Linked DNA regions of Parasegetibacter sp. NRK P23. The protein of the gene in region 2 interacts with the protein of the main gene of each other region in a pairwise test. Links are inferred from orthologs where the notes say so. Each region holds a gene or a part of one and is shown on either strand. Other genes may lie near its edges.

The links.
Region 1: the proteins of M4J38_RS14115 (region 2) and ligA interact in binary tests that used the Escherichia coli proteins (3 or more experiments, as listed by UniProt). The link is inferred for Parasegetibacter sp. NRK P23 from one-to-one orthologs.

Annotation. Positions count from the first base shown.
Region 1 is NZ_JAMDLG010000001.1:1,266,074-1,278,433, reverse strand. What follows is about bases 5,939-8,884. They hold ligA (NAD-dependent DNA ligase LigA), read right to left. Parts: upstream 8,481-8,884; coding sequence 6,396-8,480; downstream 5,939-6,395. Other genes in these bases: M4J38_RS05105 (NUMOD4 domain-containing protein), read right to left, coding at 5,939-6,329. In the rest of the region: cysS (cysteine--tRNA ligase), read left to right, coding at 1-132; M4J38_RS05130 (SRPBCC family protein), read right to left, coding at 208-711; M4J38_RS05125 (PfkB family carbohydrate kinase), read left to right, coding at 964-1,893; M4J38_RS05120 (lamin tail domain-containing protein), read right to left, coding at 2,037-3,764; M4J38_RS05115 (aspartate-semialdehyde dehydrogenase), read left to right, coding at 4,095-5,084; M4J38_RS05110 (DUF2461 domain-containing protein), read right to left, coding at 5,081-5,761; more of M4J38_RS05105, read right to left, coding at 5,769-5,938; M4J38_RS05095 (alpha-amylase family glycosyl hydrolase), read left to right, coding at 8,998-11,946; M4J38_RS05090 (NUDIX domain-containing protein), read left to right, coding at 12,051-12,360. UniProt on the Escherichia coli protein: DNA ligase that catalyzes the formation of phosphodiester linkages between 5'-phosphoryl and 3'-hydroxyl groups in double-stranded DNA using NAD as a coenzyme and as the energy source for the reaction.
Region 2 is NZ_JAMDLG010000001.1:3,473,926-3,486,777, forward strand. What follows is about bases 7,489-10,926. They hold M4J38_RS14115 (leucine--tRNA ligase), read left to right. Parts: upstream 7,489-7,822; coding sequence 7,823-10,726; downstream 10,727-10,926. Other genes in these bases: M4J38_RS14110 (ABC transporter permease), read right to left, coding at 7,489-7,623. Outside these bases: crossover junction endodeoxyribonuclease RuvC, read right to left, coding at 1-422; M4J38_RS14075 (lysylphosphatidylglycerol synthase domain-containing protein), read left to right, coding at 391-1,443; M4J38_RS14080 (DUF3108 domain-containing protein), read left to right, coding at 1,521-2,306; M4J38_RS14085 (aspartyl protease family protein), read right to left, coding at 2,512-3,084; M4J38_RS14090 (MBL fold metallo-hydrolase), read right to left, coding at 3,254-4,114; M4J38_RS14095 (MFS transporter), read right to left, coding at 4,128-5,561; M4J38_RS14100 (undecaprenyl-diphosphate phosphatase), read right to left, coding at 5,586-6,404; M4J38_RS14105 (DUF3098 domain-containing protein), read right to left, coding at 6,477-6,722; more of M4J38_RS14110, read right to left, coding at 6,751-7,488; M4J38_RS14120 (DUF6263 family protein), read right to left, coding at 11,212-12,060; M4J38_RS14125 (TlpA disulfide reductase family protein), read right to left, coding at 12,156-12,852.

The DNA.
Region 1 (12,360 bases), 2.2 Mb from region 2 along the record:
ATCGAGATCAGGAAGGAAGCCCGTGCCAGGAAAGATTACGCCACTTCCGATAAGATACGCAACCAGCTCAGTGAACTGGGGATTTTATTGAAGGATGAAAAGAACGGGGGGATGAGCTTTTCGCTGAAATAAGGATTACAGATAGCCTTCAAGTAAATTGTTCAGCAGTACCTGTTCTTTAAGTTGACCTAAAGCTTTAGCTTACCCTTAAAACATCGGTACACTGCTCAGCGGCAACCTGTTCAGTTTCCTTACGATTTCTCTCTTCAACCCAAGTCCAGCCTGGCGAAGGCAATATTTATGGTGCATCCTGAACACGGGGCGGAGGAAAGGTGAAAGTGTGCGGATCAGCTTTCTTTCAGGCGTGATGGACCATTCGAAGGTGATCCGGCATCCGGCATCCACGTCTTCCAGTGTCCAGCGTCCCATCCCTGACAGGTCACCGTGGGTTTCAAACAGTATATGTGAGGGATCGGTGATCTCTTTTACGGTGTGTTCCAGGTGAAGTACGATGGGCAGGAGCCCACGGATATCCATCGCGCATTTGGCGCCCACTTCATTTGAAGGGGTATTGCCCTTCGGGAGCGATCTTTTTACTACGGAACCCCACCACTCCGGATAGGCGGAAGTATTGGTAAGATAGCCAAATACGATGGTGGATGAAACAGGTACCATCAGGTGCGCTCGGAAGTAGAATACGTTTTCTGACATGGTTTTTCAGTTTTTACGTTCGCGACAGATACGGTCCGGGACACACTACTTCATTCGTTATTTTACAAGGGGCGGGATAGGAACAGAGATACAGTTGCTTAGCAGATATCCGGGCAGACGTTAAAAATATTAAATCTTACAAGGGCCTTCCATCTACAAATGGAAATGTAATATAAGTAAATTATACTACATATAGCAAAGCCCCCGGATTTTTGTATTAGGTTTGCACCCGACTATAAAAACAAATAAAATATGTCTTTAATCTCAGTAGGAACCATGGCTTTCGACGCCATTGAGACACCTTTCGGCAAAACCGACCGTATTATCGGAGGCTCAGCAACTTATGTGGCTTATGCCGCCAGTAACTTTGTAAAGCCAGTTCAGCAGGTGTCAATTGTAGGGAACGATTTTCCCCAGGAAGAAATGGACGAACTCTCTTCCCGTGGCGTGGAACTGGATGGCGTAGAGATCGTTAAGGACAAAAAATCTTTCTTCTGGAGCGGTAAATACCACCTCGATATGAACACCCGGGATACGCTGGTAACCGACCTCAATGTACTGGCAGATTTTGATCCCGTTATCCCCGTAAGCTACCAGGGCGCCGAATTCCTGATGCTGGGTAACCTTGATCCGAAAGTGCAACTTTCCGTGATCAAACAAATGAAGCAGCGTCCCCGCCTGATCGTGATGGATACCATGAATTTCTGGATGGAGATCGCATTACCCAAACTGGAGGAAGTACTCAAAGAAGTGGACGTGCTGATGGTGAACGACAGTGAGGCCCGTCAACTCAGCGGACAGTTCTCCCTCGTAAAAGCGGCTAAGGTAATCATGGGCATGGGTCCCAAATACCTCATCATCAAAAAAGGGGAACACGGCGCATTGCTGTTCCACGAGAACAATGTATTCTTTGCACCCGCCCTTCCCCTCGAAGATGTATTCGATCCAACAGGCGCGGGAGATACCTTCGCCGGTGGATTTATAGGCCACCTCGCCCGTACCAAAGACATCTCCTTCGAGAATATGAAGACAGCCATCATTGTGGGTTCCGCCATGGCTTCTTTCTGCGTGGAGAAATTTGGTCCCACACGTCTCAAAGAGATCACCAAAGCAGATATCGACGAACGCATTCAGCAGTTTGTTAACCTGGTGAACTTCGATTTCTCATTGACTTCAGAATAGCAGCCTGATTTCCGTGCTGCTTCTCTGCGGCAGCGCGGAGCAAGTAGCTATGTTCATCCACGGAAGAATTCACCCGTGATAACGGTTTTATATAAAGGCGCCTGGTATGTAGAAACATACGGGCGCCTTTTTTGGATGGAGTACTATCTTCCATAAATGCTGATCGCCCTCTTCCAATGTCTTACGCGTCCATTGGCATGGAAGTATTGCACCAATAGCAGGTAATGCCCTGCAGGCGCCATCTTCCCGTTCTCTGCAACACCATCCCATTTGAGTAACCCCGAGGTTCCCGCCAGTAACTGCCGCGCGATGGTTTTAACGGCGCGTCCCGAAAGATCGAATACCTGAACCGTAATTATCCACCCGGGTTCAGCAAAGTTGTATTCCAATAGCAGGATATCCTGGTGACCATCTGCGTTAGGCGACACAAGGGAATAGGGCAGACTAAAAAACTGCCTCGCTGCCATCGCTTCATTTTCCACCTGCTGCGCGTTTTTATACCCCGGCGTTCCTGCCGAAGAGTGCCAGTTGTTGGGATCATTACTGTCTCTGCCCGTGAATATCCTTTCAAGGGGTACGCCTTCTTTGTTAGTGAGCAGCTGGTGGTGCCACCGTTCTTGATAGGATACTTCATCCACGATTGCTCCCCGGCTATTGAAGAGTAATACTGTACCCTTGTCATCGGGGTAGGAGGGCATAGTTTTCAACGGAAACAATCTTGCGCTATCCTTTACTAGGTATTGTTCCTTCAGGAACCTTGTTTCAGCGGAGTATACGATGTACTCACCGGGAAACAACAACCTTGTTTCAGGGCTTAAAGGCCCGGATAATGTTATGGCGCCAGCGGTATTCATCCCGCCTAAATACATTCCGGAAAGATCTATTGCGCCCGGCCCTTTGTTGTGTAATTCAATATAATCTTCTGCGGGAGGGTGTGGGTTAAACAGGAGTTCGTTCAGCAGCACTTCCTCTTTTCCGGGGACGATTGGCATTGCGGTGGGCAATACAACCGGGGCGTGCTGTACAGCACCATTGCAACCGCGCATGTTTTGAATGGCTATGCTGTATAGCTGTTTTTCACGGAATGCATCGCTGAAATGTAAGGATATCGCATCGTTCCAGAACTGCTCTTTAAAAACCGTATCCGGATTTAAGCCACTGATCTTTTCGACAAATAAATCCCGTGCTATACTCTTTGTATCAAAGCTCATATTCATTTGCACAACGATGGTGTTGAGATCAGTCATAAAACTATGTACCGGCACAATGGCAACAATGGGTAATGGTTTCATGATCCTGCCTGCTTTTCCGGGACTTCCTCCTTCGGGGTCAGCGGAGGCGCTCCAGTTTCTGCTGAAGTCGGTTTGCGTGTGTACGTCAAGGCAGGGCTGTGCCGTATCAATCATTTCCAGCGACCAGCCACCTTGCTGTTTAAAACTTTCTCTGTACCAGCTTATGGCGTAGGATATAGCATGTATTGTTGCGCCGGAGGCGTCTTTCAGTTGAAGCACATCGCCTGCATTATCAAGAGATGGGAACCTTGTAACGCCAATGGTTTGACCAAATACCTGGAACTGCGCAACATTCGAGGTGGCGCATAACAGAAGAAAGGCGCCTGGATCGAGACGGAAGTTTCCTTGTATGGAACCAGAACCGGTTCGGTCGCTCAGTGTCCATCCCTCCAGGAATACAGGGTTGCCGCTCCGGTTCAATACCTCCACATATTCAGCCGCGGGCAATTGAACGGGGGGATCGGGGTCGGCCATCAGTTCCGTGATCACCACATCGTATCTGCTTACCTGTTGGCTTTCCGACTTTATTCCTGTTAAGATCAGTAAAATCATCGTTATTATCCTTCTCCCCCAATTCATACACACTCATTTTAAGTAGGGCAGCATTCCTGCAGGGAACACCGCCCGGTTGAAAAACTCAAAGGTAGAATGGTCGGAAAAACCTGACAATGTGAAAAACACCGAAAACCCGGCAGAAAAAAGCGGAAAATATTTTTGGAAATCACGGATGTTTCACTTTAATTTTGCTCCCGCATGAACATGATGAAACATACAAAACGCATTAAGAAACAGTTTCCACTTAAGGAAGGTGCATAAGCGTTCTGTGTTTACAATAGAATTGAGGGCCTTCCAGATTGGAGGGCCTTTTTTTATACTAATAATTAACCAACTAAAAGAACAAAAACAAACATGAAAGTAGCTGTAGTGGGAGCAACCGGCCTGGTAGGCTCCAAAATGTTGCAGGTATTAACGGAACGCAACTTCCCGGTAACTGAACTTATTCCCGTGGCCTCTGAAAGATCCGTAGGCAAACAGGTGGAGTTTAAGGGAAAGCAATATTCCATTGTGAGCGCCGCCGATGCCATTGCCGCCAAGCCCAATGTAGCTATTTTCTCCGCCGGAGGAAGTACTTCCCTGGAGTGGGCACCAAAATTTGCTGAGGCTGGTATTACGGTGATCGACAATTCTTCCGCCTGGAGAATGGATCCCACCAAAGCGCTGATCGTGCCTGAGATCAATGCCGATTCGCTTACCGCGGCCGATAAAATCATCGCTAACCCCAATTGTTCTACCATCCAGATGGTGGTGGCATTGAACCCGCTGCACAAAAAATATAAGATCAAAAGGATCGTGGTGTCCACTTACCAGTCTGTAACAGGAACAGGGGTGAAAGCCGTGAACCAGCTGATGAACGAAAGGAAAGGCGTGGAAGGTGAGATGGCGTACAAATATCCCATCGACCTGAACGTGATTCCGCAGATTGATGTATTCCTGGAAAACGGTTATACCAAGGAAGAAATGAAAATGGTGAAAGAAACCAAGAAGATCATGCGCGATGACTCCATCCGTGTGACGGCCACCACTGTACGTATTCCTGTAATGGGCGGACACAGTGAGAGCGTGAACGTGGAATTTGAGAACGATTTTGACCTGGCTGAAGTTCGCTCCCTGCTCAGTGCAGCGCCTGGCGTGGTAGTGGTGGATGATCCTGCCAACGCGCAATATCCCATGCCGATGGATGCACACGAGAAAGACGAAGTATTCGTGGGCCGTCTTCGCCGCGATGAAAGCGCTCCGAATACCCTGAACATGTGGATCGTAAGCGATAACCTCCGCAAAGGTGCCGCCACCAACGCCGTTCAGATCGCGGAATACTTGAATGGGAAAGGATTGCTTTAGTGGTCTTCCAATAAACTCCGGTTTAAAAAATCCAGCAGGGGCTTCAAGGTTTTGAAGCCCTTTGCTGTTTCCGGGAGAAAATTGGTGGCAAGTACTTCTTTATCCGGCACTTCCCGTCCGGCGATAAAACTTTTCAGTTTCAGGTATTCAATGCCGGTATGGTCCTTTTCATAACCTTTCGGTGCGTTGGCCAGGCTGTATTCAGGGCTTTTGTCGAGGTCGCCGTAAGTTTGAATGAATGATTTATTGCGGATGAGCTTTCCAAACTCATCGTAACAATAATCGATTTCCTGCCGTACTTTCTTCAGTTCCGGGGCCATGGGCATGTAAAGTCCTCCGCCAATAAAACTCTTGCCAGGTTCCAGGTGAACATAGTAACCCGCAAGCATGGCTTTTTTTCCGCCCCTGCAAATGGAGGCGCCGAAATTGGTTTTATACGGAGATTTATCCTTCGAAAACCGCACGTCCCTGTTGATGCGGAACATACAGTCTTTCGCGGTAAGGTGCGCTATCGTGGGATCTAACTTAGCCATCGCGGGGATCAGCTTGTCGATGAAACCCGCGAAATCCTTTCTGGCGTTTTCGTATGCTTTTCTGTTGGCATCGAACCATTCTTTGTGGTTGTTCTTTGCCAGGTCTTTCAAAAAAGAAAATGTACTACCCTGTATCATCGTCATATCCTGGTTATATCCTGCCCCAGTTCTCCCCGCTTTTAATGCGGTACAACGTCATTTCACTCACGCCATATTTTTCAGCGAGTTGCTTGATGGTGAGTTTACGTTTGGGATCGTTGAGTGATTTTTTAATGGTTTTAACCTGTGTGGCATTGAGTTTAAGCCCTTTGGTACGCGTAGCCTGAATTTGTTTGTAGGCGATTTTCTGCGGACTTTTCTGCTGGTGCGCGATCATCTCTTCCAGCGTGGCCCATTTCAGGTTTTTAAGTGTGTTATCGGTTTTGTTGTGATTCAGGTGGATCACATACTTGTATTTAGGAGAAGGTTTCTTCAGAAAGAGTTTGGCTATTTCACGGTGGATGTAAAGTGTGCCGTTGCTATCGGGCCGGTGAAGGTTTAGGGTTCTGTAGCCTGTAGTGAGGGAGCCGTTCAGCAGCTTTCCGTCTTCGTTTACCTCTTCGGAATAACTGGCAACACGGCCGCTCGATGATAGTGCATATTTTTTCCTGAGCTGTTTCCAGCCGGGGAATGGCAAGTGTTTCCACACTTCGCCGGGCAGCTTCTTTACCATAACATGTTGATTTATTTTAAAGTTACAAAAGCTATCCCGAACTTCTCAAAATATTATCGGTGATATTTAACCGAAGAGCTGAAGAAACTCGTCTTCCGTGATCACCCTTACGGTCGGGATCTTTTTTGCTTTTTCCAGTTTGGACCCTGCTTCTTCCCCTGCCACCAGGTAATTGAGTTTGCTGCTTACCCCGCTCAGCAATTTTCCGCCGTTCTTTTCCACCAGTTCTTCGGCTTCGCTGCGCTTGAAGCGGGTGAGGGTGCCGGTGAAAAGGAAGGTCTGGCCGCTCAAGCTTCCGCCCGCCACCTGTCCTTTCTGGGTATTCTTCAGGTTCAGTCCGGCTTTTTCGAGCTGTTCAAGGAGGTGAAGGTTATCCTGGTTGGAGAAAAACTGGTGGATGCTCCCCGCTACTTTGGTGCCCACATCTTCCAGTTCGCGGAGTTTTTCTTCAGAATAATTCCTGAAATCGAGCAGGTGCTCCACGGCGCGGGCCAGCACTTTCGCGGTGGTTTCGCCCACATAACGGATGCCCAGGGCGAAAATGATCCGGTGCAGGGGTTGCTGCTTCGATTTTTCAATAGCCTCCTGTAGGTTGGTAATGGATTTTGGGCCGAAACCTTCGAGTTTCCCGATGGCTTCGAAATCAAGTGCGTAAATACCGGGGATATCGTGCAGTAATTTCAGGTCGTAGAACTTCCGGATGTTCGATTCACCCAAACTCCTGATGTCCATGGCGTCTTTGCTTACGAAATGGATCATTCTTTCCACTACCTGTGCCTCGCAGTTAAGGTTGATACAGCGCCATACGGCTTCGTCTTCGGGCTTAAAGAGGGCATCGCCGCAAACCGGGCAATTTGTCGGGAAAATGATCGGTTCTTCTTTCCCTGTTCTCAGTTCCGCTAAAGGTTTCACGATGTAAGGAATAACATCTCCGGCCCTTTCCACCAATACGGTATCACCGATATGCAGGTCCTTCTCGCGCACTACATCTTCATTGAAAAGAGAGATAGAGCCCACGGTTACGCCACCGATGGGAACGGGGTCGATCTTCGCGACTGGCGTAATGCTGCCCGTACGGCCCACCTGGAACTCCACCCTGCGGAGGATGCTGGTACCCTGGCGCGCGCGGAATTTGTAGGCCATGGCCCAACGCGGGTGGTGTGTGGTCATGCCCATCTTATCCTGAAGGTCATTCCGGTTCACTTTGATGACCATACCATCTATCTCGTAGGGCAGTTCATCGCGTCCGGCTTCAAAGCCCGCGCAGTAATCAATCACACCATCGATGCCCGGGAATACTTTCATTTGTTTTACCGGGCTCCTGAAACCCATGTTCCACAACAGTTCCAGCGATGCGCTATGGCTTTGCAGCGCTGCCGGCATTTCGCCCGTAAGGGTTACGTCGCTCACATGGTAAAGAAAGGCTTCCAGGTTGCGCCTTCCCACTTCTTTGGGGTCTTTGATGCGGAGGGAACCCGAGGCCGCGTTGCGCGGATTAGCGAGCGGGGCCAGGTTCTGGGCCACCAACTGCGCATTGTAGGCTGCGAAATTATTTTTATTGATGAGGACTTCTCCCCTGATTTCAATTTGTTGAATGCCGAATTTGGAGAAAGGCGCTGAAAGCGGCACCGAGCGGATCTGCTTCACATTGGTGGTAATTTCTTCGCCTTCCACCCCATCGCCGCGAGTGGCGGCTCTTACAAGAAGGTCATTCTCATAAATAAGAGAGATGCTGGCGCCATCGAATTTCGGTTCCACACAATATTCCACGGTATCGAGGCCTGTCAGTTCCCTGGCCTTACGGTCCCAGTCGCGAAGGTCTTCGGCATTATAGGAATTTTCCAGCGAAAGCATCGGCACAAGGTGTTGCACAGTGGTGAAAACACTGGTAAGTCCTTTGGCGACACGCTGTGTAGGCGAATCGGAAGTGATCAGTTCAGGGTGGTCTTCTTCAGTTTTTTCAAGCAGTTTATACAGTATATCATATTCACCATCGGAGATAAGCGGGTTATCTTCCACATAATACCGGTGTTCGTGGAATTTAAGGATATCGCGGAGTTGCGCGATCTGTTGTATATCAAAGGAGGAAGGCGTTCTGAGCCATTCAAGTGTTTGTTCCTGGTAAGACCTGATAATATCGCTGGTAAACATGGGATCGAGTTAGATCGCAAATATAGGGATTGACCCGGTGCCATCGCTATAGCGGTGCCACCGGGTAGGGTGAAAACCCGCCGAGTTTCGCCTTGTTTTTCTTTTGATGCGATCCGTTTCTGAACGGGTGCGGAAGGAAGAGGGTAAGAAGTTGGTTTTGGGTGGGTTTAGGGCAAATCGGTGCCACCGACGTTGTTTTCCCATAGGTGCCGAGGTGATAAAACCTTTAGAACATCGTTTTTTAAACCGGTCTTACACGATGAAAATACGTCTAATGTGAAGGCGCTGCACGAGCATAAAAGCATGAAGTGTTGCCCAAAAGAAAGCCCCTTCTCCCGTATTACCGGAAAAAGGGGCGGCAGGTTTTATAATCACGAAGTGTTTCAGCGGGTAAAAAATATTATTGTGTATTTTTTACACAACTAAGGTAAAAACTTTTTACCTTCATTCAGCGAAAAAGGACAGATTTTTTTCTGAAATGAAAACGATGCCTGCCTGAACGCATAAAACCTGTATAATGAACCGATTGCTTGTTCACCTCCTGGTGGCCGCTGTTTTCATGTGCCAGCATGCCAGCGCGCAACTGCTTACATGGTCGCCCGCATTTCCCACCGCGGAAGACACGCTCCTGATTACTTTCGATGCCGCTAAAGGGAATAAAGGACTCAACAATTATTCCGGTGATGTTTACATTCATACCGGTGTCATTACTTCTGCCAGCACTGGTCGTACAGACTGGAAGCATGTGGTGTCGGAATGGAATACCAATAACGCGGCTTTTAAACTTACGCCCATCGGCAACAACAAATACCAGATCAGGCTGGACACCTTGCGCAAATATTACGGCATCACTGCCGGTGAGCAACTGCTGCGGCTGGCAATGGTGTTCAGAAGTTATAACCCGGGCGGAAGTGTGCTGGAAGGGAAAGTATCTGACCTTTCCGCTGATCAGGGCAATATGTATATCCCTGTGTATTCTAACAATGACCTGAAGGTGGCGCTCTTTCAGCCGGAGTCGGAACCGCGTTACAACCGGTATGTGCTGCCGCTTTTGAAAACCGTGGGCGAAACGGTAAATGTGGCGGCGTCGTCTAACTTGCAAAGTACCATACGACTGCTCTTCAATGGAACGGAACTGGCCGCTGCTTCCAATGTAAAGGCGTTGAATGGGGTGGCAAATATTGTATCTCCAGGCAACCAACGCATTATTGCTGAAGCGGTGTCGGGACCAAATACTGTTCGCGATACCATTGATTTTTTTGTGGACGGGAACGTGGAAACGGCACCCCTTCCTGCCGGTGTAAAAGATGGGATCAATTACCTGAACGGGAACACGTCTGTTACCCTGGTGCTGTATGCACCCGGTAAGAACACGGTACGCGTGCTGGGTGATTTCAACAACTGGACCGAACGCCAGGAGTACGCCATGAAAAAAACACCGGATGGAAACAGGTGGTGGCTCACGATAACCGGACTCACTGCCGGAACAGAATATGCGTATCAATACCTGGTGAATGGAACATTGCGCATCGCCGATCCTTATGCTGAAAAAATACTGGACCCCTTCAACGATGGAGAGGTGATTTCCACCGGTGTTTACCCGGGATTAAAACCATATCCAGCAGGAAAAACAACGGGCATCGTAGGTGTTTTACAAACGGGAAAAACACCGTACAACTGGCAGGTGAACAACTTCGTTCGTCCCGATAAAAGAAATTTACTCGTCTACGAGGTGCTGGTGCGCGACTTCCTTTCCGGGCACAACTGGAAACAATTGAAAGATACTATTCCGTACTTCAAAAAACTGGGCATCAACGCGATCGAGCTGATGCCCTTCAACGAGTTCGAGGGCAATAAGAGCTGGGGGTATAACCCAAGTTTCTATTTCGCGGCGGATAAATTTTATGGCACTGAAAATGATTTGAAAGCCTTTATTGATGAATGTCATAGAAACGGAATCGCTGTTATTATGGATATGGTGCTGAACCACTCTTTCGGCCAAAGTCCCATGGTACAATTGTATTTTGACGCGGCGAACAACCGTCCTTCCGCGGAAAGTCCATGGTTCAATCCAACGGCAAAGCATCCTTTTAATGTGGGGTACGACATGAACCATGAAAGCGCGGCCACAAAATATTTCTTCAGCAGGGTAACGGAATACTGGCTGAAGGAATACCGCATTGATGGCTACCGGTTTGATTTGTCCAAAGGGTTTACGCAGAAAAATTCCTGTACAACGGGCGATTGCGGTTCTAATACAGAAGTGAACAACTGGAGCGTGTACGATGCTTCCCGGGTCGCCATCTGGAAGGCCTATTACGATACGCTTATGAAGCATGCCAATGGCTCTTATGTAATACTGGAGCACCTTTCTGAAAACAGTGAGGAGAAAGAACTCTCCGATTACGGCATGTTGTTCTGGGGAAAGGCGACAGAGCCTTTCAACGAAGCGACCATGGGGTATAACGATGGTGGAAAATCAGATTTCTCATATGGATTGTTCACTTCCAGGGGATGGAACAACCCGCACCTTGTTACCTATATGGAAAGTCATGATGAAGAAAGACTGATGTATAAAAACCTGCAGTTCGGCAGTACTTCCAACGCATCACACAACGTGAAAACACTGCCCGTGGCACTGTCAAGAAACGGAGCCGCCGCCGCTTTTTTCTGGCTGATGCCGGGTCCGAAAATGATGTGGCAGTTCGGGGAAATGGGCTACGATTATTCTATCAACTATTGCAGCAACGGAACGGTTCAGAACAGCTGCCGTGTAGACGATAAGCCCATCCGCTGGGATTATTTGCAGAACACGGACCGGAAAAACCTGGTGAACGTTTATGATAGCCTGTTGCAACTCCGGAACCACCCGCTCTTCAGAGATACCTGGATCAGTAAGGACATCGGCTTTTCGTTGAATGGTACAAACGGGCTGAAATATATGATCGTCCGTACTTTCAATGATACGGCCTCCGTTGTGGTGGTGGGTAATTTTGGTGTTACGGCGCAAACCATCGGCGTTACCTTCCCGAAAGCGGGCAACTGGTACAGGTATATGGTGCCTGAAATCTACACGGCCAGCGGAACGCAGCAGCAGATCAGTCTCGCGCCCGGCGAGTACAGGATTTTCCTCAGCAGGAATCTTTATGGGCTGGGTATTACCCCGGTTCAGGATATAGACAACCAGGGGCGGTTACTTAGTTTTGGCATTTATCCCAACCCGGTAAACCAGGCTTCCAGCATAGTCTATCAGCTTCCCGAACCCGGAAAATTACAGATCAGCATTCATGATATCTCGGGGCGGCAACTGGGTGGAACTTACCAGGTGAATACGATAGCCGGAAAAGGACAACTACCGGTTACGGCCATCACCGGAAGTGTACCGCAGGCGGGAACATATATCATCAGGTATTGCTGGAAGAATAAGATGTACGCGGAAAAATTCAATGTTTTTTCCTCCTGGTAGCGATGTTTTTTCACGGAGAACATTCCGGTATTATACGCACCGGTCTTGGAAATCCGTTAAACTGAAATAACTTGCGATACCCGAATAACATTAAACAGCCAGCCATGACGAGACGACCAGCAGCGCAACCGAACATCAATACCACACCCATCAGCATCGCCGATTATTTCAAGGTGGCCATATCCGTGGATTGCGTCATTTTCGGGTTCGATGAAGGGGTGCTGAAGGTGCTGCTCATCAAGTGTAACCTGGACGAATTTAATGGGGAATGGTCGCTGCTGGGAGATCTGGTGCGCCCGGATGAAGACCTCGACAAAGCTTCTTACCGCATCCTGAAAGAACGCACCGGGCTGGATGATGTATACCTTGAACAGGTGCATACATTCGGTTCTCTCAACCGGCACCCCAACGGAA
Region 2 (12,852 bases):
TCGGTTTCTTTCAGGGAAAGAATGTGTTGCAACATCTTCCATACCCGCTCTTTATCGGCGTTCCCGTTGCCGGTCACGGACTGTTTTACTGTTTTGGGAGAATACTCTGTTACATCAAGGCCAGCCTGCATCGCCGCGGCGATGGCCACGCCCTGTGCCCGCCCCAGTTTCAGCATACTCTGCACGTTCTTTCCGAAGAAAGGCGCTTCAATGGCGAAACAATCAGGCTTATGTGTACGGATCACTTCGTGCACTTTAGTATGAATGAGGTGCAGCCGGTTGTACATGTCTTTGTACGCCGCCAGTTTCAGCACATCCATTTCTATCAGCCTGATCTCCTGCCCGGTCACACAAATGATGCCGTATCCCATTACGAGGGTGCCCGGATCAATGCCCAGAATTATTTTTGATGCCTTATGCAATGAGGGTGTATTTTTAGCGAAATATCCTGTTCTGAACAAAAGTATCAAAATAATCATCAATTACTGGCTCGGGCCATTGCTGTTCATCTGGTTCGGCTATCATATCTGGCAACAGATCAGTTCGGATGGTGATTGGAAGGATTCCTGGAATCACATACGAAGTACCGCTTTCAGTGCGCACTGGCAGGAATGGGTGTTGCTTTGTGTGCTGATGCTGGCGAACTGGAGCATTGAAGCGCTGAAATGGCACAACTCCATCAAACACCTGCAGCAGATGAGCTACTGGCGCTCGTTCCGTGCCATATTAACCGGTCTTTCCTTCGCGGTGAACACACCCAACAGGATCGGAGAGTACCTCGGCCGGGTGCTGTATGTGGAAGAGGGGAACCGCATCCGTGCGGTGGCCATTACCATCGTGAACAGCTGGAGCCAACTGATCATCACCCTGGTGATGGGTGTGCTGGCATTGATTTATATGCAGGTGCAACTGGGGAAAGCAACTATTGAGGACGCGGGACTGTCTATCTTCTGGATACGGTCCTTTCAATGGATGCTCATTGTAATAACGGTAGTGCTTGTTTCCCTCTACATGCGCCTGGGTTGGTTGATCCCTCTGCTGGAGAAGCTGCCCTTCATCGAGCGGTTTGGAAAATATTTCCATGTGCTGGGCGAATTTTCACGGCGCGAATTACTGGAAATGCTTTTGCTTTCATTGCTGCGGTACTTTGTTTTTATCCTGCAGTACCAACTGGTTTTCAGTATATTCGGGGTAGGGCTTACCTGGTGGCAGGGTTTTTGGATGACCGGTGCTGTGTTCCTGATCCTCGCGATCGTTCCAACGATAGCGCTGGCGGAACTTGGCTTGAGAGGAGAAGTGAGTTTGCAGTTGATCGGCATGTTAAGTAAAAATAAAATCGGCATCGTGGCCGCAACCGGCAGCGTTTGGTTCGTTAACTTGTTGATACCGGCTATTGTGGGAAGCATCATGGTGATCGGAATTAAAATATACAGGAACAAATGATTTGATAAAGCAGGCTGGTGTTATTCAATAATGGTTCCGCCGCATTATCAGCATAAAGAACAAATAAAGATATACGGATGAAAGCTGCAGGTTTACTGACTCTTATATTTTTATCGCTGCACTTAAGGGCGGCCAATGATTTCTGCTCCGTCAGGAATACTTCTTTCAAAGCAGGCGAAAGCATTACACTGAAAGTGTATTATACGCTTGGCGTATATGTGGCCGCAGGAGAAGCCACCTTTACATCATCCCTGGAAAGACTGAACGGAAAGCCTGTTTACCATATCGTGGGAGAAGGCAAGACCTATAACTTCTACGATAACTTTTTCAAGGTACGCGACCGCTACGAAACCTACATCGATACCGCCAGCTTACAACCCTACAAGTTTATCCGCAATGTAGAGGAAGGCGGTTATAAAAAATATGAGAATGTAAGTTTCAACCGTACCGCTAATACAGCCGTTACCACGAAAGGGGTTTTCAAGGTGCCCGAATGTGTACAGGATGTGGTAAGTTCAATTTATTACGCGCGCAACATTGATTTCTCCAAATACAAGCCCGGAGATAAGATTCCTTTTTCCCTATTCCTGGATGATGAGGTGTACAACATCTACATCCGTTACATGGGCAAAGAGACCATCAAAACCAAGTATGGAAAATTCCGCGCCATCAAATTCAAACCCTACCTGATCAAGGGATCCGTTTTTGAAGGTGGTGAAAAAATGACCGTATGGGTTTCAGATGACGGCAATAAAATTCCTGTGCGGATAGAAAGTCCGATCTCCGTTGGGAGCATCAAAGTAGACATGTCTTCCTACCGGAATTTGCGTTACCCGCTTTCTTCGTTGATCAGTGTACGGTAGTGTTGAACCTGCCAACCTGATGCATAAGGAATACGACATAGTCGGAACAATCATTCAACTAAACGAATGGTTTGTGAAAGAAAGGATATGCCGGTAGGATTATAAGGCCAGGCATACTTGCCACCGGCAATTCCTTCCATTCACTCAACGCTGTTCAGGGCCACACAGTTTATCGTTCTATCTCAATATTACTATTTATCAGTACTCACTCATCAATACCCGGTATTACCTCTCCCTCTTTTTTATGTAGCCGCACAAAGTCCTTCACGAGGTTATTGTATACCCTGATACTCTCCACACACTCCGCGAATCCGGGTGTGCGTATAGAATGAATCCTGTTCCTGTACTGTTCATCTGAAGGGATGATGAGTTCCTGCCGCAACGGATCTATCACCACGTTTAATACCTCAAGTGCCATCACGCCCAGTAACGGCTCCACTTCCCCCGGTAAAACCACGGCCTTGCATGGCTCGCTGATGTGCTGGAACCTGATCTCCAGCCCGCTTACCACGTCGCAGGCCACCGGCTTGTCGTTGGCCAGGTAGAAGGTTTTCTTTCCCACCACAGGAAGCTTGAGGTAAGATTGGATGTTCTCGTTAATAATCAGTTCACGCGCTCCGGTATCCACCAATGCACGGATCTGGATACTTCTCACTTCTTCTTTCCCGATGATGTGTTTTTTCGACAGGGTCAGGTCCTCCAAATTCACCAATTCAATACTCGCATAAATGTTGCCCATACCTAGTTTTTTAGCTGCATGAAAATAAGGTGTACTCATCCGCTTAAAATTTTGATGATCTTAAAATAGATGGCCTTGCCCCGCTGCAGTCGGGACAAAAGAAATGCGTACGCCATTCAGCGCTACTCATTTTCTGCCAACAAAATTATGGATGTGTGGTGGGTGGGGCAATGTGAAAATAACCCATTTTGCGATAGAAAAACACCGATCAGCAATTTCGGAGGAAAAAACTTTCTCCTGCGCGTATGCCCTTCTCCGTTTGAATCAGCGTGCAGCACTCGTTTTGAACATCGTGTTCAAAGAATAAAATAAATTCTTTCGCCGCGGCTTCGTCAAGGAAGATTTTTTTCTCTTCCAAAGTAAGCAACGGTCTCGTATCATAAGCCATTACATAAGGAAGGGGAATATGTGCGGTGGAAGGAAGAAGATCGGCCACAAATACAATGGTGCGGCCATTGTATTTTATCTGCGGGAGCATCATCGATTCCGTGTGACCGCTTACAAAGCGGAATGAGATATGCTCGGTGAAAATACTTTCCGCCAGCCGGCCTTTTTCTGCGTCCGGAGTAGGTATGAATTTCAGTTGTCCACTCTCTTGTATGGGAAGAATATTCTCCTTAAGAAACGAGGCTTTTTCTCTTGCGTTTGGTTCGGTAGCCCATTTCCAGTGCGCTTCATTGCTCCAGTAAACGGCATTCGGGAAAGCGGGCACCAGCTTATCGTTCTTCCGTTCAATGCTTCCGCCACAATGGTCAAAATGCAGGTGCGTAAGGACCACATCGGTGATATCATCTTTATGGAAACCGTGTTTTCGCAGGGAGCTTTCCAGTGTATCATCGCCATGGAGATAGTAGTGTCCCATGAACTTTGCATCCTGTTTATCACCTATTCCATTGTCTATGAGGATAAGCCGGTTCCCATCTTCAATCAACATGCAGCGCATGGCCCAGGAACACATATTCTGTTCATCCGCCGGATTGAGTTTGTTCCAGATGGATTTCGGAACAACGCCGAACATGGCGCCGCCATCAAGCTTGAAGTTTCCCGTAGGAATGGAATAAAGTTGCATACGGCAATGTTTTTTACGATGGAGAAACGGATTTTTTTTTCTGAAGTGCGCTATAGAGCCAGACCATGCCTATTCCGAAAAATACAATCAGGCTCAATACGGAGTTTTTCATGCTTCCGGTGATGTCTTCTATTAACCCGAAACTAAATATGCCCAATACAATAGCGATCTTCTCCGTAAGATCATAATAACTGAAATAAGAGGCGGTGTCTTTTGTTTCGGGCATCAGTTTGGAATAGGTGGAACGGCTGAGCGATTGAATACCGCCCATTACCAGCCCTACCGCGATGGCCAGGGCATAAAAGCTGAATTCCACCGGTTTTTGTAATGGCGCAAGCAGGTCCTCTTCAGTTTTGATTTGTTTATCAACAAATGCGAAATCCTGGCTACTTTGTTCAAGCGTTTCTTTTTGTTGCTTCAGTACTGCGATCTTCTCGTGCATCGGGGCCAATGGTTCCGCAACGTTGGCGGTCTGGAAAGCGGCAATACAAATCAATATCCAAAAGAATACCACGCCCATCAGCACTTTGATGTTCCCGAACTTCGAAGAAAGTCGGCTCATGAGTATGGCACCGGGAATGGCCACCAGTTGAATCAGTACCACCGTAATGATGAGGTTGGTGTCGGGCAGATGGAGCAATTTGCTTCCAAACAGTGTGGCAGCCAGCATTACAGTTTGCACGCCCATGCTGTAAAAAAAGAAACCACGGAGAAATCTCTTGAGTACGGCCAGTTTTTTCACCTCGCCATATACCTTCTTTACCTCATGGAAACCATCGGTGAAAATATTGCCTTTGGTCGGTGATTTCACGGTTGTTGATGGCAAACGGTTGAACGAAATTTGTGCGAACAACAGCCACCATATACCTACCAGGAGAAAGGTGATCTGCGTTGCTTTGCCGCTTTGTCCTTCCATGAAAAGGATCAGGCAGAACCCGATGATCTGCATGATGACGCTGCCGGTATAGCCATAGGAAAAACCTTTTGCTGAAATACGGTCCCTGTCTTCCGGTGCGGCGATCTCCGGCAAGTAGGCATTGTAGAAAACCAGACTGCCCGCGTACCCCATGGCCGCCAGCATAAAAGCGGAGATGCCGAGCCATAGGTTGGAGGCGTCAAAGAAGTATAAAGCGGAAGAGCCCAATGCGCCCATGTAACAAAAGAAGCGCATGAAATTCTTTTTGTTGCCGCGCGTATCCGCTATGGAAGTAAGTATGGGGTAAAGCAAAGCCACCACGAGGTATGCTGCCGCCAGTGTATAATCGTACAGGGAAGAGTTGGTGAACTGCCTGCCCAGGAACTCAACTTTGTCGCTGCCATCCGGGCTTTTTGTGACCGCCACAAAGTAAATGGGGAAGAAGGTGGTGGTGATCACAAGGTTGTAAACGGAATTGGCCCAATCGTACATGGCCCAACCGTTGATCACTTTGCGGGAAGCGGTTTGCATATCGAGCGTTTAAGGTGCTGTAAGTTATAACTTACCGGCCATATACAGGCCCAGTAATACCACTCCGAGCGCTATGCGGTAGATGCCGAAAAGGCGGAAACCGCGCTTTTGGAGAAAACCGATGAAGAAGCGGATAGCAAGCATGGCTACGATAAACGCTACGATGTTGCCCACAACGAAAGCAGTGATGTTTTTAGTGGAAGCCAGTACCAGTTCGTATCCTTTTACCTCCGTGCCATTCATTTGGAAGTCTTTGAGTACGAGAGAATAACCGGAAGCGGCCGCCATGGTGGGCACTGCCAGGAAAAAGGAGAACTCGGCTGCCAGGGAACGGCTCAGTTGCTGTTGCATTCCGCCAATAATGGAGGCGGCACTCCGGCTCACGCCCGGGATCATGGCAAGGCATTGCCAGAAACCGATGGTGATGGCCTTACGGAAGGATATTTCAGGTTCGGTATGTATTTCAGGCTTCTGGAAGAAGCGGTCGATGAACAGGAGCACGAAACCCCCGAGGAACAGGGAGATGGCAACGGTAAGCGGGCTTTCGAGCATTTCGTCGATCTTGTCGGAAAACAGGAAGCCGAGGATCAGTGCGGGAAGAACAGCGAACGCGAGTTTCAGGTAAAACTGAATGCTTTTGAAATCGACAAATTTCTTCCAGTACAATACCACTACCGCCATGATAGCACCCAACTGAACGGCTACCTCGAACAGTTTGGTGAACTCATCGGTATGGATACCCATCAGTGAACTGGTGATCACCATGTGGCCGGTGGAGGAAACGGGAAGAAATTCGGTAAGTCCTTCTACAATGGCCAGGATAATGGCTTCAAGGAGATTCATGAGCGCTTCGGTTGATGGTAAAAAAACAGCGATCCCGGTAGGAGATCGCTTGAAATATTATGACGCAGCGGATCAGGCCGCCTGCTTTTTAGGTTTTTTGAAGATGGCGTAAATCTCCAGCAGCAATCCGCCAACGATCAGGATCGGGGCGATGGTGATTCTGCGGGTGCTGTATACTTCGTTTTCAGCAAAGATGTTCGGGTCCTGGCTTTTGCCGCCAGCCATGAGCAACATACCAATGATCACGATCACGATACCGGCGATCATCCATATATAATTCTCTTTGTGAAAGAGACTGGTGCTTTTGTTTTCGGTCATAACTTATGTTTAATCGTTCGCAATATAATCAATACAAATCATCCAGTTTCATTTTCAGGTATTTGATCACACTTCTGTGGGTGCTGAAGAAAGATATCGCGATACCCAGTAATATGATGATGGCGAAGAGGATCGCCAGCATGTTCATGTCCCGTATAGCCCTGATCTCCGGGATGTATTTTTCGGCCACGAAGATCAGTGCGATGATGCCTGCGATCGCCAGGAGTCCGCTAAGCGCTCCGTTCAGGATGGCGCGCATATCCAGCGGCTTGGCGATAAACCAGCGGGTGGCGCCCACCATCTGCATGGTCTTGATCAGGAAACGGTTGCTGAACATGGCAAGTTTAATGGTGTTATCGATCAGGAAGATCACCACGATCCCCAGGATAACGGCAATCACCAGCAATACCAGGGAGGCCTGTTGCACATTCTTGTTCACGCTGTCCACCACCGCGTCAGGGTATTCTGCGCTGCTCACGGCAAGTTTTTCCTGAAAAGTATTCTTGATCTTCAGCAGGGAGTCCTTCTGAACATATTCATCATACAACTTGAATTCTATGCTTGCAGGTAATGGGTTGTAATCCAATACTTTACCCCAATCCGCATTGCCGTCCTTCATAAATTTGTCTTTCGCCATCTCTTTGGTTACATACGTGTAGGACTTCACATAGGGCTGTGTTTTTACATAATCCACCAGTTCGGTACTGTCTTTGGCCGTGATGTTCTCGCGCAGGTACACCCTCACTTCCACATTCTCTTTAAAGTACTGGCCCAGCTTGTTGGCGTTGATCACGATCCACCCGAGGATACCCAGGATAAGCAATACAAGCGATACTCCGAGGATCGACATAAAGTAAGATGGTGAGGAACGTTTGGCAGATGCTTTTCCGATTTGAGACATGAAACTGCTTTAATGGTTAGTAAACGTATATTCAAAGGGATACGTGCAAAATAACGTATTTTTGCGCGATTTTCGGTAAGCCGTACCCGCCGGGCAGGGCTTACCGTGATTTAACGCCACGATATACGGTGTTATTCTCCAGACAATTTGTTAAAATACCGTTGTTGAACCGGAGAAGAACTACAATCTTTGAACCATCATGGAATACAATTTCAGAAAGATCGAAAAGGAATGGCAGGAGAAATGGAAGGCGGCAGATGCTTATCTTGTCAGCAATATTTCAGCAAAGCCGAAGTGCTACGTATTGGATATGTTCCCTTATCCGAGCGGCGCGGGGCTGCATGTGGGGCATCCGCTGGGCTACATCGCCTCCGATATCTATAGCAGGTACAAAAGGTTGAAAGGATTTAATGTACTGCATCCTATGGGATACGACGCTTTCGGCCTGCCCGCCGAGCAATACGCCATTGAGCATGGCATCCATCCGGCAGTGGCTACCGCGAAAAATATAGAGAACTTCAGGAAACAACTGGACAATATCGGGTTCAGCTACGACTGGAGCCGTGAAGTGCGGACCTGCGACCCTTCCTATTATAAATGGACGCAGTGGATTTTCCTGCAATTGTTCAACGCCTGGTTCAACAGGGAGTTGCAGCAGGCAAGGCCCATCCATGAACTGGTGGCCATTTTTGAAAAGAACGGCAATACCGCATATCCCTGCCCGGGAGATGCGACCGTGGTGTTCTCCGCCAACGACTGGAACGGGTACGATGAAGCCTGCAAACTGAACATCCTCATGCATTATCGCCTCGCGTTCTGCGGTTACGGAGAAGTGAACTGGTGTGAAGCGCTGGGAACCGTGCTGGCCAATGATGAAGTGGTGAACGGGGTGAGCGAAAGGGGAGGGCATCCGGTGGTACGCAAGAAACTCCGGCAGTGGTACCTGAGGATCACTGAATATGCCGACCGGTTGCTGGAAGGACTGGAAAAAGTGGAGTTCTCCGATGCGATGAAGGAGATGCAATCGAATTGGATCGGAAAAAGTTATGGGGCGGAGATTGAGTTTGGAATAAAAGGAGAGGAAGGCAAACTCAAAGTCTACACCACCCGCCCCGATACTATCTTCGGCGTGGATTTTATGGTTGTTGCCCCGGAACATGAACTCATTGCCGACATCACTTCGCCCGCACAACAGGCTGCGGTGGAAGAATATGTTGCCTATGTGAAGTCCCGCTCCGAAAGGGAGCGCATGGCCGAGAAAAAGATATCTGGCTGCTTTACCGGCGCTTATGCCATCAATCCGTTTGACGGAAGGGAAATACCCATCTGGATCAGCGAATACGTGCTCGCGGGCTATGGAACCGGCGCCATCATGGCCGTTCCCTGCGGTGATGAGCGCGATTTTAAATTTGCCCAGCACTTCAATATTCCCGTCACCAATATTATCGGGGAGCATTTCAACGGAACCGAAGCCAACCCTACCAAAGACGCATTGCTCGAGAACAGTGGTTTTCTGAACGGCCTGGTCATGCGCGATGCCATGAACGTGGCCATGGATAAATTAGAGGAGATGGGCATCGGCAAACGAAAAGTGAATTATAAAATGCGCGATGCGGCGTTTAGTCGTCAGCGGTACTGGGGCGAACCCTTCCCCATCAAATGGAAGAACGGCACCGCCTACCAGTTGCCCGAATCCGAACTGCCATTGGAACTGCCCCATGTGGACAGCTATAAACCAGGTCCGGAAGGAGAGGGGCCACTGGCCAATATTCCGGAATGGGTGGAAAAAGAACTGGAAACGAATACCATGCCCGGTTATGCCGGCTCGTCCTGGTATTTCCTCCGCTACATGGATCCTCACAACGAACAGGAATTTTGCTCCCGACAGGCCAGCGACTACTGGAACCAGGTCGATATTTATATCGGAGGCACCGAACATGCGGTGGGCCACCTGCTGTATTCAAGAATGTGGACCAAAGCGCTGTATGACCTGGGACATATCGGGTTCGATGAGCCGTTTAAAAGGTTGGTGAACCAGGGAATGATTCAGGGAAGCAGTAGGTTTGTGTATAGGGTGAAATTGCTTGAAACAATAACTGAAAAGCCAATAAATGCGGTACAGGTATTTGCTTCTAAGGATGTAGTTGATAAATATTATTTAAATGAGATTAGTCTTGAAGACTTCTATCAACTCATTATTCAAAGTGGGCTAAGCAACGCTCCAAGTTTTGAATATTTAGGAGAAAAGAAAGTTTCAAATATCTCAATCAGCATTTCAGCAATTCACGTTAATGTAAATATTGTTGATGGTCAGGAGCTTGACATTGAAGAATTTAAAAAATGGAAAATTGAATATTCTGATGCATTATTTGTCCTAAATGCTGATGGAAAATACATCTGTGGTTCCGAGGTTGAAAAAATGTCCAAATCCAAATTCAACACCGTTAACCCCGATGACCTCGTTGCCAAATACGGCGCCGACACTTTCCGCATGTACGAAATGTTCCTCGGCCCCGTGGAAGTGTCCAAACCCTGGGACACCAAAGGCATTGAAGGGGTACACCGTTTCCTGAAAAAACTCTGGAGACTCTTCGCCGATGAAAACAAAGGCTTCATCGTTACCAACGATGCGCCTTCAAACGATGAATGGAAGGCGATATATAAAGCAGTGAAAAAGGTGGAAGACGATACTGAACGTTTCTCCTACAACACTGCCGTTTCAGCCTTTATGATCTGCGTAAACGAACTGAGCGATTTGAAATGCCACAAAAAAGAAGTGCTGGAAAAATTGCTGATCATCCTCACCCCGTATGCTCCACACATCTGCGAAGAACTCTGGAACCAGGCGCTGAAAAATCCAGGAAGCGTATTGGATGCCGCCTATCCTGCGGTGGAAGAAAAATACCTGGTAGAATCAGCCAAAGAATATCCTGTTTCAATTAACGGAAAAACGCGTACCACCATCAACCTGGCACTTGATATCTCTCAGGAAGAAGTGCAGCAACTCGTGCTGCAAAACGAGATCGTGCAAAAATGGATGGAAGGGAAGCCCCTTAAAAAACTGGTGTACGTTCCCGGTAGAATGGTAAACGTAGTGGTATAAAAGCCGGAAAATTTCGAACTGAAAAATTGAATGCAGTTCAAAAAGTGCGTTTAATAAGCGCGATATTATCACGCACATGAGTAATAAAAAACAGGCTGTATCAGCATAAGATACAGCCTGTTTTTTATTAAAATGATTCTTTCAACTTATCTGCAAGGCATACAACAAACAACTCATTCTAAATCAACCAGTGCCAATAAAACAGCCACATTGCGCCAGCGAGGCTGGGAGGCTGCGAGGAACGAAGCAGGAAGCAGGAAGTAGCGCGCCTTTGCGAGAAAATAAACACACCACTACCGCTCCAAGTACCAACAAGCCATTGCGCCGTAGCGCCGTCGCGAGCAATAAAAACACCTCTCCCTGAAAGAGCCCCAAACTTAATTAAGGCCTTGCGTCCTTGCCACTTTGCGTCCTTGCGTGGAAAATATCCTCCATGTGCCCCCTCAATCTGCTAGGAACGAAGCTGTCACGTGAAAAAGAATAAACTACTTCTTCGTAATCACCGACTCCGTCGTAGAAGCAATCTTCAACGGCACTTTCTGTCCCATCACTTCCATACTACCCGTTGCATCCATGGTGGTGTTGCGTTTTTTCACAAGACCTGTTGCGGGATCCACTACCATCGTGCCTTTTACGGGACCGCTCATTTCCATTTTCATTTCCATGCCCTGTTGTTCGGTAGTGGTTTTGATCACGGTGTTGCCGGTGAAGGAAACAGCGGCTTCTCCGCCTGAAACGGATTCCAGTTTATAAGTAATATCGCTGGCCAGGGCTTCGGTGGTCACTTTTTCCTGCCATGTTTCGCCTACTTTCAGTGCTTTTCCACCGAAGGTGGTGATGGCGGCGAACGGTGCGCCAACGGAATAGGTGTTCTGCATGCCATTCATGGCGGCAAGGGCTGCGCTGGCGCCATCTCCACCAGGCATCTTGATGTCTTTCACCAGGCCGTTTTTGGAAACGCTGATTTCCTGGGTTTTGTTGATGATGTCTTTAAACCCCTGACCCATGGGACCTTCCAGATCCGCTTTGTTGTCCGTGTCTACTTTTTGTTCCTGACCCATCATAGAAACATTCATCCTGAAACGTTTGAAGGTATTGGCGAACAGGTAATCCGCTGCATTGTCCTTCAGTTCCAGTTCGTTGTTGGAAATGGTTTCGGTTTTCGTTTCCATCTGGTTGCCCATCATTTCCATGCTGGTATTGGCTTTGATGGTGGAAACCTCTTCAAATTTTTGTCCTTTGGAGAGGTTAATCTTTCCAGTGATGGATTGCGCCTGGGTAAGGGAGAATCCGCCCAAAACGAGTGCGGAGGCGAGTAAAAGCTTTCTTTTCATATCTGATGTTTGTGTTTGAATGGTTAACGGGATGGCTTAAACTACAGGAAATAAGAACCGTGAGACAAGTAAGTTCCCGCCTCACGGCCATTTGGTTATTTAATGATCTCTGCAAGTTTCTTCTGCAATTCTTCTCCCCTGATGTTCTTCGCTACAATGATTCCGTTAGGATCCACCAGGAAGTTTTGGGGAATAGAGTTGATGCCGTACTGCCTGGCTACCGCGTTGTTCCAGAATTGAAGATCGGAAACATGTGTCCAGGTAAGGTTATCGGCGTGAATGGCTTCCAGCCACTTGTCTTTTTTACCGGGCTGGTCCAGAGAAATACCCAGCACGGTGAAGCCTTTGTCTTTAAAGTTTTCGAAAGCCTTTACCACGTTGGGGTTTTCAGCACGGCAGGGGCCGCACCAGCTTGCCCAGAAATCGATCAGCACATATTTTCCTTTGAAGGAGGAAAGGCTAACGGGGTTACCAAGTGTATCGTTTTGAGTGAACTCCATAGCCGGGCGACCAATACCTGTTTTTTTGGCGATATCCAGTTTCGCGGCAAGGTCCTTTCCGCTTTTGGTTTCTTTTGCGGCGGCCGGAAGTGCATTAAAAATAGGTTCAACCTCATCGGCATCCATGTTACCGCCTGAGAATTGGTTGATGGCGTAGAGCGCCAGCGGGGATTTCGGATTTTTGATCGCGTAATCCTTATAAACCTTGCTCATTTGCTCGCCCAGCTCTCCGGCTTTTTCACGGATCTTCGCTATGCCTTCCTGATCCCTGGCGGTCTGGAGTTTATAAAAC